Regions from separate parts of the Nocardia sp. SSK8 genome, predicted to be linked through region 3. Evidence: riboswitches for the same ligand, from Rfam matches in the RefSeq annotation. Region 3 holds a riboswitch; each other region holds the start of a gene.

Region 1 (3,260 bases), on a different contig from region 3:
CTTGACGTTGCCGGTGCCGTCGAGCTGGGTGCGCTCGGTCTTGAGACCGACGACCTTGCCGTCCTCGCCGATGACCTCGGCGGGCGACTCGAAGAAGTGCAGGAACAGCTTGTGCGGGCGGTCGCCCTGGTCGCGGATCGCCCACTGCTCGAGGGTGTTGGCGACCATGTCGACCTGCTTGGAGTTGCGGCGCGCCGCCTCCGAGCCCTCGTCGTAGTCGATGTCCTCGGGATCGACGATGACCTCGATCGTCGGCGAGTGGTCGAGTTCGCGCAGCTCGAGCGGGGTGAACTTGGCCTGCGCGGGGCCGCGGCGGCCGAACACGTGCACCTCGACGGCCTTGTTGGCCTTGAGGCCCTTGTAGACGTTCGGCGGGATCTCGGTGGGCAGCAGCTCGTCACCGGTCTTGGCCAGCACGCGGGCCACGTCCAGGGCCACGTTGCCGACACCGAGCACGGCGACCTTCTCGGCCTCCAGCGGCCAGCTGCGCGGCACGTCGGGGTGGCCGTCGTACCAGGACACGAAGTCGGCGGCACCGTAGGAGCCGTCCAGGTCGATGCCCGGGATGGGCAGCGCGCGGTCGGCGTTGGCGCCGGTGGAGAAGATCACCGCGTCGTAGAACTGACGCAGGTCGTCGAGGGTGATGTCGGTGCCGTAGTCGATATTGCCGAGCAGGCGCACCTGCTCCTTGTCGAGCACCTTGTGCAGGGCGGTGATGATGCCCTTGATGCGCGGGTGGTCGGGGGCGACGCCGTAGCGGATCAGGCCGAACGGCGCGGGCATGCGCTCGTAGAGGTCGATCGACACCTCGGCATCGGACTTCATCAACGCGTCGGCGGCGTAGATACCGGCCGGGCCGGCACCCACGATCGCGATGCGAAGTGGGCGAGTCGCTGCACTCTGTTCGGTCATTTCTACGCGCACCCTTTGGTCGAGAACTGTTGACGGCGTCAATTTAGCTTAGGCTAAGTTGGCGATCCGGCTGCTGGCAGCTGCCTGTGGACCTCGGCAGCGGGCCGCATTCTCCGCGATTCTATCTGCGGCGTTGTGGCCACCCGGCGCGCGGTGTGGTTGCCCGCACCGGGTCTGTCAGGATTAGCACATGAACGAGGAGCGAACAGGCTCGGACGAGCAGCCCGTGGTGGTGGATCAGACCGACAAGCGATCCATCGTCCCGTTCGTCGCGGCCGCGGTCATCGCGGTTCTGGTGCTCATCGGCATCGTGCTGGGCGGCTTGCTCTCGCCCGCTGAGAAAAATGTCACAGAGGCCGACCGGCTCGCGGCCGCCGTCACCAACTATATCGACGCGCGCTCACGCAGCGAGCTGCGTCCGCCGCAGGGTGTCGCCTGTCCCGGCTTCGACGAGCAGAAATCCGGCCTCACCGAGCGCCTCGGCGGCCCGAAATCGGCGGTGACGATCGACAAGAAGGGTTTCCAGAACCCGACCGTCAACGGCGACCGCGCCAAGATCGACGCCACCGTCCAGGTCGGTGACACGTCCTCGACCAGCACCTGGAACTTGACCAGGGTCGACGGCACCTGGCTGGTCTGCACGCCCTGATCGTTTGACACGGTGACCTGTGCCGGGGCAATCTCGGATCGCAAGGTCATGAGTGCCAGCGCCAAGCCCCGGCTCGCTGGCCGGCAACCCTCCTCCGCGGTGGGGTGCTCCGGGTGACGACCTGGCCGTGTGTTCCGGAGTTCCGGCACGGCAAGAGCGGATTCACGCAGGAGGTTCGACATGACTTACGCCGGCGACATCACCCCTGAGAAGGCGTGGGAGATCCTGACCGAGCATCCCGGCGCGGTGCTGGTCGACGTGCGCACCGAAGGTGAGTGGGCGCAGATCGGCATCCCCGACACCAGCTCCATCGAGCGCCCGGCCCACTTCATCGAGTGGGTCGACGGCACCGGCACGCGCAACCCGAACTTCGGCGCCGAGCTCGAGCAGGCGCTGGCCGGGCGGCCGGACGACGCTCCCGTGGTGTTCCTGTGTCGTTCCGGTCAGCGCTCCATCGGCGCGGCGACCGTGGCGACCGCGGCGGGCATCGCCCCGTCCTACAACGTGCTGGACGGTTTCGAGGGCGGACCCGACGCGTTCGGTCAGCGCGGCAGCGTGGGCTGGCGCGCGGTCGGCCTGCCGTGGCGCCAGGCATAAGGGAGACAGCAGATGATCACCGGTGGTTCGTTCGACAAGCCACTGCCCGAGGGCGTCGGCCCCGCCACCCTCGGCGTCCGCGGCGGTCTGCGCCGCTCCGGTTTCGAGGAGACCTCCGAGGCGCTGTACCTGACCTCGGGTTTCGTCTACGAGAGCGCCGAGGCCGCCGAGGCCGCGTTCACCGGCGAGGTCGAGCACTTCGTCTACTCCCGCTACGGCAACCCGACCGTGGCCATGTTCGAGGAGCGCATCCGCCTGCTCGACGGCGCCGAGGCCGCCTTCGCGACCGCCTCGGGCATGTCGGCGGTCTTCACCGCGCTGGGCGCGCTGCTGAAGGCGGGCGACCGGCTCGTGGCCGCGCGCAGCCTGTTCGGTTCCTGTTTCGTGGTGTGCAACGAGATCCTGCCGCGCTGGGGTGTGGAGACCGTCTTCGTCGACGGTGACGACCTCGAACAGTGGGAACAGGCCCTCTCGGTGCCCACCCAGGCGGTGTTCTTCGAGACCCCCGCCAACCCGATGCAGACTCTCGTCGACGTCCGCAAGGTCACCGAGCTCGCCCACGCCGCGGGCGCGAAGGTGGTGCTGGACAACGTCTTCGCCACCCCGCTGCTGCAGCGCGGCTTCGAACTCGGCGCCGATGTGGTCGTCTACTCCGGCACCAAGCACATCGACGGCCAGGGCCGCGTGCTCGGTGGCGCCATCCTCGGCGCCCAGGACTACATCGACGGCCCCGTCAAGAACCTGATGCGCCACACCGGCCCCGCCCTGAGCCCGTTCAACGCCTGGACCCTGCTCAAGGGCCTGGAGACCATGCCCCTGCGCGTGCGCCAGTCCACCGATTCCGCCTTGAAGGTCGCCCAGTTCCTGGAGACGAACAAGTCCGTGAACTGGGTCAAGTACCCCTTCCTGGAATCGCACCCCCAGCACGCCCTGGCCCAGTCCCAGATGTCCGGCGGCGGCACCGTCGTCACCTTCGAACTCGCGGGCGAAAGCGGCAAGAAGCGCGCCTTCGAGGTGTTGAACCGCCTGCGCGTCATCGACATCTCCAACAACCTCGGCGACGCCAAAACCCTCATCACCCACCCCGCCACCACCACCCACC
Region 2 (3,260 bases), on a different contig from region 3:
TTGGGGGTGCCGGTCGAGCCGGAGGTGAAGATGATCCAGGCGTCGTCGGCGGGGGCGGGCAGGGTGTCCCAGTGCGCGTCGCCCGCGGCGGTGGTGGCCGACTCGATGCCGTCACCGGTGGCGATCGCGCTGACGCGGGCCTCGCCGAAGACCAGCTTGGCGCGCTCCTCGGGGTCGTCGGCGTCGACGGGGACGTAGGCGGCGCCGGAGTAGAGCACGGCCAGAATGGTGACGTAGAGCGCGGCCGAACCCGAGGGCATCCGCACGCCGACCCGGTCGCCCGGGCGCACGCCCGCCTCGACGAGCTCGGCCATCCTGGCCTCGACGGCGGCGATCAGTTCCAGATAGCTCAGCACCACGGTGCCGTCGTCGATCGCGGGTGCGTCGGGGTGGGTCTGGGCGGTGCTGGTCAGGATGTCGACCAGGGTGCGCGGCGCGGCCGCCAGATCGGCGCGCAGCAGCGGATCGCGGAGCAGCTCTGCCCCGAATTCGGTGTGTGGCTCGAGCATCGCGCTGCGTCCACCTCTCATCGGTTGACCCCCATCGGTGTCTGTTGTTTCACGGTCGGGTTACCGGAGGGCAAACGGGATGGTCACCAGATGCCAACGGTACTCGCCGGACGGTGTGCCGGACCGGTGCGCGGCCGGTGCCGCGCCGGTGCTCACGTGGACGGATCCGCCTCGTCGCCGAGCGCGGTGAGGACGAGCCGGTGCAGGGTGACCTGCTCGTCGGGGTCGAGGCGGTGCAGCACGCGGGCGGTGGCCTCGGCGATCAGCTTGTCGGTGCGCTTACAGCGTTTGCGGCCCGCGTCGGTGACGCGCAGCCGGTATTTGCGGCGGTCCTTGCCGTCGCGGGTGCGCTCTACCAGGCCCGCGCCCTCCAGGGCGTCGACCAGACGGACCACTTCGCTGCGGTCGATGCCGAGCGCCTCGCCGACCTTCTTCTGGGTCAGGTCGGCGTTCTCGGCGATGAAAGTGAGCACCCAGTGGTCGCGCAGCGGGAGGTCGATCTCGGTGTGCAGGGCCTTGGTGAGTCGTGCGAGCGCGTACACCGGGTAGCGCGGCAGACCGCGGACGGCGTTCGGGTTCGAGGACATGGCGGCCACTCTAACAAATAGTGGGTGAACTCAATCATTTGGCGGTTCCATCGTGGAGTCATCCGATGGTTGCGGGAGTTCGCGCGCGAGGGCAATCCGGGGGCAATCGCGTGTCGTGGCGAAGGGGCCTGTCGGGCAGCGATTTTCCGGGCGGCGGAATTCGGTGGTTGACAGCCGCGGCGATCGTCTGTCACTCTCGTTGCAGGTCACGAGTACCAGCGACAAGCCCCGGCTAGCTGGTCGGCAACCCTCCTCCGCGGTGGGGTGCTCCGGGTGACGACCTGGCCGCCGTCCGCAGTGGGCGCGGCAAGCGCGGACTCGGAGCATCCCTCGGGAACGAGTCCCTGAACCGACGGGATTTCGTCATGACCGCAGTAATCGACCCCACCTGTGCCCTCGTCGCCGTCTCCGGCGCCGACCTCCAGGTGCCGCTGGTCCAAGGCGGGACCAGCACCTACGCCAACTTCGACTACGCGGCGAGCGCGCCTGCGTTGAAGCAGGTCACCGACCGGATCTCGCAGCTGCTGCCGTACTGCGCCAGCGTGCACCGCGGCGCGGGTTACGCCTCGCGGATCTCCACCGAGTGCTACGAGGCCTCGCGCGGGGCGGTCGCCCGGTTCCTCGATGCCGACGACGACCAGGTGGTGGTGTTCACCCGCAACACCACCGACTCGCTGAACCTGCTGGCCGGGTGCGTGCCGGGGGAGACCGTGGTGCTCGATATCGAGCATCACGCCAACTTCCTGCCGTGGACCGCGCACGGGCGACGGGTCGTGCAGGCCGCCGACACCGTCGAGGAGACCATCCGCCGGGTCGTCGCCGAGCTGTGCAGCAAGCCCGCCGCGCTGCTCGCCGTCACCGGGGCGTCGAATGTCACCGGGGAGGTGCTGCCGCTGGAGCGGCTGGCCACCATCGCGCATCTGTGTGGTGCGCGCATTCTCGTCGACGCGGCCCAGCTCGCACCGCATCGCCGGATCTCGTTGCGCGATACCGGCATCGACTACCTCGCCTTCTCCGGCCACAAGCTCTACGCGCCCTTCGGCGCCGGGGTGCTGGTCGGGCGCCGAGACTGGCTGGACGCGGGCGAGCCGTACCTGGCCGGTGGCGGCGCGGTGCGCTCGGTGGGTGTGGACGCGGTGCAATGGGCTCCCGCGCCGCAGCGGCACGAGGCCGGATCGCCGAATGTGCTGGGCGCGGCCGCCATCGCCGCCGCCTGTGACGCGTTGGCCGCCATCGACCCGGCCGAACTCGTTGCGCACGAACGCTTCCTGGCCGATCGGCTGCGCGAGGGACTGAGTGCTCTGCCCGGTGTCTCGCTGGTCAGCATCTGGTCCGACAGCCCGGACTCCGTCGGCATCGTCGCCTTCACCGTCGACGGGTACGCCCCCGGCCAGGCCGCCGCCTACCTCTCCGCCGAACACGCCATCGGCGTCCGCGACGGCCGCTTCTGCGCCCACCCCCTGCTCGCCCGCCTCGGCCTCGACGCCGCCCTGCGCGCCAGCATCGGACTGGGCACCACCCCCGCCGACGTCGATCGCCTGATCACCGCCGTCGCCACCCTCGTCACCCAGGGCCCCACCTGGGACTACGCCGCCACCGATGGCCTCTGGAACCCCACCCCCGAAACCCGCCCCCTCACTCCCGATGCCTCGGTCGGTGCCGCGCCCTGCCTGATCGGCTGACTTCGCGACGGTCGGGCCCGCGCGGGTCCGGCCGCGCCGAAGTCCTCGGTGTTCCGGCCGGACCGCTTCATCGTGTCGATGCTCGACCGGCTCCCGCAGTGCTCGAAACAGGAATGTTTGACGCGCCGCCCGTGTGGGTAACAGGACTTCGGCCGGTCGCGATGAGCCCCGAAACAACGCTCGGATTCGTTAGGGGACACCGTGACACGACCGACTCAGCCGCCCGATCCCTGGGCCCGTCCGCCCAGACCACAGGACAAGAAGCGCCGGTGGCCCTTGATCGCCGGGATCGGGGTCGCCGGTGTGGTCGGTCTGGCCGCGATCGGCGGGCTGGCCGACGACGGCGCGGACACGAAGACCTCGCCCACTCGCGTCGTCGAGGTGTCGACCACGACCCGCACGTCGTCGACGACGGTCGCGTCGACCACCACCGCGACCCCGACCACCACGGCGACCCCGACCACCACGGCGCCCGCCATCGC
Region 3 (3,260 bases):
CGAGCATCTGGTGCAGCCGCTGCTGGCCTGGTCGTGGGCCTCGACCCTGCCGGTGGGCCCGGCCAATCACAGCCTGCGCCCGTCCACCGCGGTGGCGTGCGGGCAGTTCCTCGCCGTCGACGCCGAGGCGTACCGGGCGGGCGGCGGGCACGCGGCCGTCGCCGCCAGCGCCACCGAGGATCTCGATCTCGCCCGGGCCCTGCGCCGGGCCGGGCACCGCACCGCCCTGGTCACCGCGAGTCACGCCGCGCGGACCCGCATGTACACCGGCGCCGACGAACTCACCAACGGCTATACCCGCTGGCTGTGGTCGGCCTACGGCGGGCGCATCGAGGGTGGTGCCGCCATCGGCCTGCTGCTCGCCCTGGCCTATTGGCTGCCCCCACTGGCCGCGCTCCTCGGCCGTGGCCGCACCCGGCGGGCGGGCGTGCTGGGTTACCTGGCGGCCGTCACGGGCCGGATCGTCGCCCGCGGCACCGAAACCCGCCGCCCACCCGGCCGGACCGACGTGCTCTCCGCCGCGGCACACCCCATCGCCGTCGGCCACTATCTCGCCCTGTGGGTCCGTTCGCACCGGCACCACCGCAGCGGCGACCTGCGCTGGAAGCAGCGCCCGCTGGTCACCCCCGACACGTCGATCTCCCTGCGCGCCTAGCCGTTCCGGACCGATCAGGGGACCTCGGTGATGCCGATGGTCGGGAAGAAGAAGCAGGACTTGCCCGCGTTATCGGTGGTGCCGAAGACCGCCGCGAGGACGGTGCCGTGGCCGGTATCGACCGGGACCGCGCGCACCCCACCGAGCGGGATCGCGGCGAAGAAGAAGTCGCGGATGGTGTTCTCGGCGAGAGGCCGTAGTTCCACCGGCACTTCGGGCGGCACCATGGCGCGCACGATCTCGGCGATCGAGCCCATCGAGGCCAGGCCGCCGCGCCCGGTGCTGAGATTGAGCCACGCCACCTGCATGCCCGCGGTTTCGGTGGCGGGCGTGTCGGGGGCCATGCCGTAGGGCAGGAAGGTGAACAGCGTCTGGCCGGATTTCACGGCCGTCAGGTCCAGGCCGGGGATCGGTACGGCGTTGCTGGGCCACGGGCCGGGGACCGCCCCCGCGACGGCGGGGACCAGGCCCATGCCCTCGCCCGCGCAGTTCGCCGCGACCGTGGGATACAGGAACGGCTGCACGCCGAGCGCTTTCAGTGTCTCGACCACGGTCTGGTAGGCGCCGAGCAGGTCGGCGGGGCCCGCGGTGGCGGCGGGCGCGTCGCGGGTGACGGCCGGGGTGGCCGGTTGGGCGACGGCTGCGGGGGCGGCCAGCAACACCGTGGCGGCGCAGGCCGTCAGGGCGGTCAGCACGGGAATACGACGCGGCACGATCACGGCGCAACTCCTCATCGTCGGCCCCCGCGGATCCGACGCTACTCCGCGAAACCCCTGATCCGGCCGAGAGACACGGCACCGTAGACCCTCCGATGCCGCGCAAGTATGCCCGCCCCACGCCGCGCGCCCAACCGCTGCGCTCACGGTGATTTCTACCGTTGTGAAGTATCCGGCCGGTGCCACATGCTGGTTCAGCTCCGAGCAGCCGGAGCGCAACCATCCAGAGCGACCGAGAGACCTGGCTCGACGACGTCGCAGCAACCAACCCGTCACGGGTGGGTGCTTCTGCCCGGTCCGATGGAGGGCTCACCCCGTGCCACGCATTCCCTGGAGTCACCCCGTGATCCGTCCTCGCCATCGCCTCGCCGCTCTCGCCGGAGCGCTCGCCGCCGTCACCACCGTGGTGGCCTGCGGCAGCGACACCGCGGGAACCGGCGGTGACGCCGGCCCGCCGCGCCCCGGCGGCACCCTGCGCTACGGCCTGTCCGGCGCGCCGACCTGCTCGGACCCGGCCCAGTCGGGTACCAACCAGACCATCTACGTGGCCCGCCAGATCGTCGACTCGCTCACCGATCAGGACCCCGCCACCGGCGAGATCACCCCGTGGCTGGCGCGCAGCTGGGAGGTCAGCCCCGACGCCAGGGTATTCACCTTCCACCTGGCCGACGGCGTCACCTTCAGCGACGGCACCCCGCTCACCGCCGACTCGGTGCGCGACACCTTCGACGCGGTCATCCGCCTCGGCGGCGTCGAGGCGCCGCTGGGCGTGAGCTACCTGGCCAACTATGTCGGCACCACCGCGGTCGACAAGCTCACCGCGCGCGTCGAGTTCAGCCAGCCGAACGCGCAGTTCCTGCAAGCCTCGTCCACGCCACAGCTGGGCATCCTGGCCGCCTCGACCAATGCCAAGGGCGCCGAGGAACGCTGCTCGGGCGACAATATCGGCAGCGGCCCGTTCACCTACGCCGAGTACAAGCAGGACATCTCCGCGACGCTGGCCAAGCGCACCGGATACGACTGGGGCTCGGCCGTCTTCGGGCACCAGGGCGAGGCCTATCTCGACCGCATCGAGTTCACCGTGGTGCCGGAGTCGGGCGTGCGCACCGGCAGCCTGTCCTCCGGACAGCTCGACGCCATCAGCGACGCGCTGCCCCAGGACGCCCCGCAGATCGAGGCGACCGGCGGGCGGATCCTGTCCACCTCGAACCCCGGCACCCCGTTCGGCCTGCAGTTCAATGTGACCCGCGGTCCGCTGCGCGACCCGGCCGTGCGCCAGGCGCTGCTGCCCGCCCTGGACCGCCAGCAGCTCGTCGACACCGTGCTCGGCCCGCAATTCAAGCCCGCCACCTCGGCGCTGGCCTCGGCCACCCCGGCCTACCTCGACCAGTCCGCGCGACTGGCCTACGACCCCGCGAAGACGGCATCGCTGCTGGATCAGGCGGGCTGGGTCCCCGGCGCCGACGGCATCCGGGTCAAGAACGGGGAGCGGCTGAGCTTCGCGGTGACCTTCAGCCAGGTGTTCGCGGGCAACCAGGCGGTGCTGGAGCTGGTGCAGCAGCAGCTGCGCCAGGTGGGGGTCGACCTGAAGCTGGACCTGGTGTCGACGCCGGAGGCCATCGCGCGCCAGAACGCCAAGGACTACGACGCGGTCTACGGCAACTCCACCCGCGCCGACGGTGACATCCTGCGCACCTCCTTCGCCCTGGCCGGGCGCAATCTGAACGCGCGCGGCCCGATTCCGGCCCTGGATCAGGTACTCGACCAGCAGCTGGCCACCACCGACACCGCCGCGCGGGCCGCGCTGATCGCGCAGGCCCAGCGCGAGGTGCTCGACAACGGCCTCGCCCTGCCCACCGTCGAGCTGTCCCAGGCGATCGGCGCGGCCG

Evidence for each region. Region 3 has a riboswitch for S-adenosylmethionine ahead of WA675_RS19205 (ABC transporter substrate-binding protein). Riboswitches for the same ligand answer to the same signal wherever they lie in the genome.
Region 1: linked by a shared signal. The riboswitch ahead of WA675_RS25420 (rhodanese-like domain-containing protein) and the one ahead of WA675_RS19205 (ABC transporter substrate-binding protein) in region 3 are both predicted to bind S-adenosylmethionine.
Region 2: linked by a shared signal. The riboswitch ahead of WA675_RS24475 (aminotransferase class V-fold PLP-dependent enzyme) and the one ahead of WA675_RS19205 (ABC transporter substrate-binding protein) in region 3 are both predicted to bind S-adenosylmethionine.

The regions. Positions count from the first base shown of each region.
Region 1 covers NZ_JBAGKD010000018.1:16,520-19,779, forward strand. Annotated here, with positions in the region: gene WA675_RS25410 (FAD-dependent oxidoreductase) at 1-912, opposite strand, end outside; gene WA675_RS25415 (Rv0361 family membrane protein) at 1,103-1,561, shown strand; SAM riboswitch class IV at 1,606-1,724, shown strand; gene WA675_RS25420 (rhodanese-like domain-containing protein) at 1,742-2,158, shown strand; gene WA675_RS25425 (O-succinylhomoserine sulfhydrylase) at 2,171-3,260, shown strand, end outside.
Region 2 covers NZ_JBAGKD010000016.1:19,268-22,527, forward strand. Annotated here, with positions in the region: gene WA675_RS24465 (Pls/PosA family non-ribosomal peptide synthetase) at 1-509, opposite strand, end outside; gene WA675_RS24470 (MarR family winged helix-turn-helix transcriptional regulator) at 662-1,096, opposite strand; SAM riboswitch class IV at 1,301-1,415, shown strand; gene WA675_RS24475 (aminotransferase class V-fold PLP-dependent enzyme) at 1,462-2,778, shown strand; gene WA675_RS24480 (excalibur calcium-binding domain-containing protein) at 2,980-3,260, shown strand, end outside.
Region 3 covers NZ_JBAGKD010000010.1:87,056-90,315, forward strand. Annotated here, with positions in the region: gene WA675_RS19195 (glycosyltransferase) at 1-655, shown strand, start outside; gene WA675_RS19200 (hypothetical protein) at 670-1,374, opposite strand; SAM riboswitch class I at 1,588-1,678, shown strand; gene WA675_RS19205 (ABC transporter substrate-binding protein) at 1,718-3,260, shown strand, end outside.